Fibrella aestuarina BUZ 2: one gene and its partner. The main gene of each other region encodes a partner of the protein of the gene in region 2 in a complex. Links are inferred from orthologs where the notes say so. Each region holds a gene or a part of one and is shown on either strand. Other genes may lie near its edges. The genes, in order: hslV and hslU.

Evidence for each region.
Region 1: the proteins of hslU (region 2) and hslV are in contact, whole or in part, in a solved structure (PDB 1G4A), measured with the Escherichia coli proteins. The link is inferred for Fibrella aestuarina BUZ 2 from one-to-one orthologs.

The regions. Positions count from the first base shown.
Region 1 is NC_020054.1:2,582,983-2,586,194, reverse strand. Bases 100-2,988 are described here. They hold hslV (ATP-dependent protease subunit HslV), read right to left. Parts: upstream 1,871-2,988; coding sequence 1,328-1,870; downstream 100-1,327. Other genes in these bases: FAES_RS10545 (pyruvate dehydrogenase complex dihydrolipoamide acetyltransferase), read right to left, coding at 1,976-2,988; FAES_RS10555 (sensor histidine kinase), read right to left, coding at 100-1,256. In the rest of the region: more of FAES_RS10555, read right to left, coding at 1-99; more of FAES_RS10545, read right to left, coding at 2,989-3,212. UniProt on the Escherichia coli protein: Protease subunit of a proteasome-like degradation complex believed to be a general protein degrading machinery. The complex has been shown to be involved in the specific degradation of heat shock induced transcription factors such as RpoH and SulA.
Region 2 is NC_020054.1:5,886,489-5,889,718, reverse strand. The notes cover bases 200-3,106. They hold hslU (ATP-dependent protease ATPase subunit HslU), read left to right. Parts: upstream 200-898; coding sequence 899-2,314; downstream 2,315-3,106. Other genes in these bases: FAES_RS24350 (response regulator), read right to left, coding at 3,002-3,106; FAES_RS24355 (CopD family protein), read right to left, coding at 2,398-2,928; FAES_RS24365 (TonB-dependent receptor), read right to left, coding at 200-717. Also shown: more of FAES_RS24365, read right to left, coding at 1-199; more of FAES_RS24350, read right to left, coding at 3,107-3,230. UniProt on the Escherichia coli protein: ATPase subunit of a proteasome-like degradation complex; this subunit has chaperone activity. The binding of ATP and its subsequent hydrolysis by HslU are essential for unfolding of protein substrates subsequently hydrolyzed by HslV.

The DNA of each region.
Region 1 (3,212 bases), 3.3 Mb from region 2 along the record:
TCGAGGTATTTTTCGTCGAACCCGATGCCGTTGTCACGAATCGTGAGCCGAACGTACCGTTCGCCAAACACCAGGCCCGGATGAAGCGCGCTGTCGGTAACCTCAGCCTCGATACGTACCTGGGGGGCCACACCGGGCTGCACGTATTTCAGCGCGTTGGTGATGAGGTTGAGAAACAGCTGTTCCAGTTGCAGGGTAGCCGCGTCGATGATGGGTAGCTCACCCCGGCTAACGGTGGCGTTTGTTTCCTGGATGGGTAGTTCCAGGTCGCCTATCACCTTGTCGACCAATTCATTGAGGGTTACGGGCACAAACAGATCACGGCGGCTCGTCAAGCGGGAGAAGTTCAGCAGGTCGCGAATCAGCATCGACATCCGATCGGCAGAGGTGATGATCTTGCTCAGAAACATTCGTCCGTCGTCTTCCAGCGATGGGCTAAACCGTTGGGTGAGCAGGTCGCCAAACGCCCGAATCTTCCGGAGCGGCTCCTGCATGTCGTGACTGGCCACAAAGGCCATCCGTTCCAATTCCTGATTCGAGGTTTCCAGCTGCTGGATTTTCTCCTGCAATTGCTGTTCATAAGCGCGCAGTTGCGCCTCGTTTTCGGCCCGCTGCCGCAGTTCGTTATCGAGCAGCCGATACAGCGTAACCAACGCGATGAACGTCAGCATCGACAGCGCAAAAATGATAACCAGCGTGTTGCCAAACGACGCCCGCGCCAGCACACTCCGCTGCTCCATCAGCCGCTGCTCCGAGGCAATCATCTTGCCCGCGTGCGCCCGTACCTTGTCCATCCGCAGCTTCCCGATCAGCAGGTGCTCACGCCGGACGGTCATGTCGTTTTGGGCCGTCAGCCAAATCTGTTTCCGGGCGATGGCCAATTTGCGCCCAACGAGGTATTCCAGTGTGTCGACGCTTTTGAGTTTTGCCGAATCACTGCCGTAGAGCTTTCGCAGGGCATCCAGTTGGCCGGGTATTCGGGGGTAGGCCGAGTAATAGGGGGCCAGAAAGACCCGGTCGTTGGACCCCAGGTACCCCCGCACGGCGGTCTCCACGTCTTTGGTCAGCGACAGAATATCCTCCAGCCGATTCAGGACCTGAAACGAGTGGGTAATGTTCTGGTTATCCCGCTGCGACCGGTTGTAACTATGCACCGACATCGCAAATCCGAACCCGACCAACAGCACCGCCACCACAAAGCCTACGGCAATCCGGCGGTTTTTAAGCTGCTGGCTGAGTGCGGAAATGAAACGCATTAAGGAGAGCTGATGATCAGACGCGTTGAGTATTGTTGAGCAGGCGTACTGTTACCAACTTCCGCCGGTTACTAACTACCTAGTTGCTCAACGATCAGATTATGATTTGTATAAATGCAAATGTCGGCAGCAATGTGCAGACTCTCACTCACCATATCGACGGCATTTAGATGCGCAGCGTGTTTTTTGAGCGCCAGCGCTGCCGACTGTGCATATACGCCACCCGACCCGATGGCGGCCACGTCGTGATCCGGTTCGAGCACATCGCCCGTACCAGAAATAATGAGCAGGTCATCGGCCGAAGCGACAATCATCATGGCTTCCAGCTTTCGCAGAAACCGGTCAGTCCGCCAGTCCTTGGCCAGCTCGATAGCCGCCCGGCGCAGGTTGTTGTTGTAGTTGCTCAGCTTTTCCTCGAACCGCTCGATGAGCGTAAAGGCATCGGCGGTCGATCCCGCAAAACCGGCCAATACCTTACCGCCTGCCAACCGGCGTATTTTCTTAACGTTGCTTTTAGCCACGGTGTTGCCCATGGTGGCCTGTCCGTCGGCGCCAAGGGCGACTTGCCCGTTGTGTCGGATACCAACAACGGTCGTTGCGTGAATGGGTGTCATTCGTTTGTGTTCAAAGTTTAATGTCCAACGTCCAAAGCTGGGACACAGGTTCTCTCTGTGAAACAACTTTGGACGTTGGACATTAAACGCTACCCTTAATCTGGTCTACACCAGCATCTTCATCGGGTCTTCCAGGAAACCTTTCAGCGTTTGCAGGAAGGCCGCGCCGGTAGCCCCATCGACAACGCGGTGATCGCACGACAGCGTCACTTTCATGATGTTGACCGGCTTCGGCGTCTCGCCTTCGAACACGACACTCTGCTTGATGGCCCCAACCGCGAGGATGCACGAATCGGGCGGGTTGATGATGGCCGTAAACTCGTCGATACCAAACATGCCCAGGTTCGAGATCGAGAAGGTGCTGCCCTCCCAGTCTTTGGGTTGCAGCTTTTTGTCTTTGGCTTTGCCCGCCATCTCCTTCACCTCACCGGCAATGGTCGACAGCGTTTTCTGGTCGGCGTTGCGCACCACCGGCACGAGCAGCCCTTCGTCGACGGCAACCGCCACCCCGATGTTAACATACTTGTACTTGCGGATTTTATCCCCCAGCCACGATGAGTTGACGTTGGGGTGTTGCTTCAGCGCCAGCGCGGCGGCTTTGATCACGAAATCGTTGAACGAGACTTTGGCCGGGGCCACGGCGTTTACCTGTCCGCGCAGCGCCATCGCCTTGTCCATGTTGATTTCCATGGTCAGGTAGAAGTGCGGGGCCGTGAAGAGGCTCTCGCTCAGGCGGCGGGCAATGGTTTTCCGCATCTGGCTCACCGGCACATCTTCGTACTCGCCCTGGGGCGTTGCCTGAGGCTGAGGAGCCGGAGCCGGTGTAGCCGCAGCAGGGGCCTGAGCGGGCTGAGCCTGCGGAGCGGCGGGCTGGGCCGCTGAGGCCGCAGCCGGTTGAGCCGACGTACCTGGCTTGAACGCTTCCACGTCGGCTTTCACGATACGCCCTTCGGGGCCAGTGCCGTGCACCTGTTTCAGGTCGATGCCTTTCTGCTCGGCAATAGCTTTGGCCAATGGCGACGCCTTCACGCGACCGTTGGCGTCGTGCCCGTTTTCGGTACCACCGGCATACGACAGGTCGGTGTCGGCGTTGGCAGGTACGTTGGTTTGCGGGTTTTGTTCGGCGGTGGCGTTGCCGCTTCCAGCCGATTCGGCCGCCGGAGCTGCGCCGCTGCTTTCGGCACCGCTTATGAGTACTTTGAAGTTGGCCCCTTTCTCACCGACGACGGCGATAACCGCGTCGACCGCGACCGATTCGCCTTCTTTCACGCCTACGTAGAGCAGGGTGCCTTCTTCATAAGCTTCGAGGTCCATGGTGGCTTTGTCGGTTTCGACTTCGGCC
Region 2 (3,230 bases):
CGAGGGGCTGGTGATCACCTCCACCGTTTTGATCTGGTCGGCCGGAATCTGCTTGAGGGCGTCGGCTACGCTGCTGGCTACGATGGTGCTGGGTTTGTTGTTGATCAGCACCCGAATGTTGCTGCTCCCGCGCAAGCTCACGTTACCGTCGAGATCGACCGTCAGCAGCGGCACTTTGCGAAGAATATCGGTGGCATCGCCGCCCTTGGCCGCAATGTCTTTGTCGGCGTTGTACACCAGCCGGTCCACTTTCTCTTCAATGACCGCCGCCTGCCCAACTACGGTTACCTCGTTGAGTTGCTTGACGTTGGTGCTGAGCAGAATGTTGCCCAGTTCGAGCGATTGCCCATTGGTAAGCGTCAGGTTATCAATGGTTTGGTTGCGGTAACCTACAAACGAGACCAGCAGGCGGTAGTTGCCCGCTACCAGTTTCGACAGGGTGAATTTACCTTTATCGTCGGCGATAGTGCCATCAACGGCTTTCCCGCTGGTACGATCATAGAGCGCCACCGACGCGTAGTCGACGGGTTTGCCCTGCGTGGAGTCGACGATAAAGCCGGTAATTTTAGCGGAGCCTTTGGGGCTTTGGTCACCGGCCGTACCCGGCAATGCTTTGGGTTGTGCCGCTCCCCCCATGCCGGGAAACTGCGCCAGCGCTGGTGTTGCCAGCGTCGCGATTAGCAGCATGGCCGAGTTGAGTAAACGTATCCCTTTCATAAAAACAGGTTGTTAACGGTACGAAGTTGGCAACGGCACGAACCTGAGTAAACGAAAAGCGGATGAAAGGACAATCTGGCAGGATGGAAGTGGCAACGGGCCGTATGAAAGTGGCTGGCACCATTTTTTGATTATGCTGTTATTTTGATGAGGGGTATTCTGTTTTGCTCCCCCGTAGTGTATGCCATCAACCGTCCGAGACCTGACTCCCCGGCAAATCGTTGCCGAACTTGATCAATATATTATCGGCCAACACGAAGCCAAGCGCAACGTGGCCATTGCTCTGCGAAACCGCTGGCGGCGGATGAACGCCCCGGCCGATATGCAGCGCGAAATCACACCCAACAACATTCTGATGATTGGGGCCACGGGCGTGGGGAAAACTGAAATTGCCCGCCGCCTCGCCAAACTGGCCGATGCCCCGTTTATTAAAGTAGAAGCCTCGAAATTCACTGAGGTTGGCTACGTTGGCCGCGACGTGGAAAGCATGGTGCGCGACCTCGCCGAGCAGGCCGTCAACATGGTGCGGGCGGCCAAAAAAGAAGCTGTCAAGATCAAGGCGCAGCAGATTGTCGAAGACCTGATTCTCGACATCCTGATACCGCCCGTCAAAGGGGCGGCTTCGGCCGGGCAGCTTGGCTTTAGCCACAGCAATGGCGCCGACCAGAACGGCGACGGCATTCCCGACGGCGATGCCGAACTCAACGAACGTACCCGCGAGCGCTTCCGGCAGAAAATCCAGGCGGGCGAACTCGACGACCGCAAAATCGACATCGACGTGCAGCAGAGCGCCGCGCCCAGCATCGGGGTGATGGGCGGCTCGATCGACGAGCTGTCGATGATGAATATTCAGGAGATGATTGGCGGCATGATGCCCAAAAAGGGCAAGAAGCGCAAGGTGACCATCGCCGAAGCGCGCAAGATCATGCTCGAAGAAGAAGCGGCCAAGCTCATCGACATGGACGAGGTGAAGGAGGAGGCCATCCGCAAAGCGCAGGACGCCGGCATTATCTTCATCGACGAAATCGACAAGATTGCCACCAACCGGTCGGGTGGGGGCGGTGGCCCCGACGTCAGCCGTGAGGGCGTGCAGCGCGATCTGCTGCCTATCGTGGAAGGATCGTCGGTCAACACCAAATACGGCGTGGTCCAGACCGACCACATCCTGTTTGTGGCGGCCGGGGCGTTTCACGTCTCGAAACCCTCGGACCTGATTCCGGAGTTGCAGGGCCGTTTCCCGATTCGGGTGGAGCTGCAAAGCCTGTCGGAAGATGATTTCTACCAGATTCTGCGCGAACCCAAAAACGCCCTGACCAAACAGTATGAAGCGATGATGGCTGCCGAAGGGGTTTCGTTGACCTTTGCCGACGATGCCCTCCGCGAACTTGCCCGCATTGCCTTCGAGGTCAACGCCGAGGTGGAGAACATTGGCGCCCGGCGGCTGCAAACCGTGCTGAGCCAACTCCTCAACGAGTTCATGTTCGACATTCCCGATACCATCGCTGCCGGTTCGACTGTCGAGGTCACGCGCGAGCTGGTGCAGGAACGCCTGACGGGGCTGGTCAAAAACCGCGACCTGAGCCAATATATCTTGTAATTAAACTTCCCCCGGCGGCAGGGTGTATAACCGAGCGAATCAGGGTTGCTCGATCATACACCCTGCCGCCGGGGGATTTTAGTTTACTTCCCGCTACGTACCCGGCGGTAGATGCGGATACCGGCCAGCAGCAGCCCGATAAACGCGATCAGCCCGAGTATACCCCACAGCATACTGAGCGCATCTTTCAGCACGACCAGGAATACGATGCTGACGAGGAAAATTGTAGCTACTTCGTTCCAGATGCGCAATTGCATGGAGGTGTAGCGCAACACGCCCCGTTGCTGCTGCCTGAAAATGACGTGACAGGACAGGTGGTAAGCATACAGTAACGCCACAAAGCACAGCTTGTAAATCAGCCAGGTGGGCGTGGCGCCGTAGTTGTACCAGGTGCTCAGGCCCATGATCAGCGTCACGACCGCCGATGGCCAGGTGATACCGTACCACAGCCGGCGCTGCATCAGGCTCAGCTGGGCCTGCAAGGCCTGCCGCGCCGGTTCGGGCTGCTCGGCGGCTTCGGTGTAATAAATAAACAGCCGGGGCATGTAGAACAGCCCGGCGAACCACGTCACGACGAAGATGATGTGAATGGCTTTAATATACAGGAACGACATAGGTGAACGCGTTTGTGGCCTATCCGTCTGGGTAGACGTACCCACGGAGGCGAGCAACCAGGCGCGGCGTGGCCTACCACTGTCGCGCCTGCATCTGCTTTACCACCTCGTGGATTGCCTCGTCAAAGCTACTAACGAGTGCGCGCAACTCATCGGAATCGTCGCCGATTTGGGCCAGTTCCTCAATCCGGCGCACCACCTCGACCTGCGCCACAACGCCCATATTATCGACGGACGGTTTGATGCGATGCGCCAGGTACTTCACCCGTTTGAAATCACCAGCCGCGCAGGCGTCGCGGATC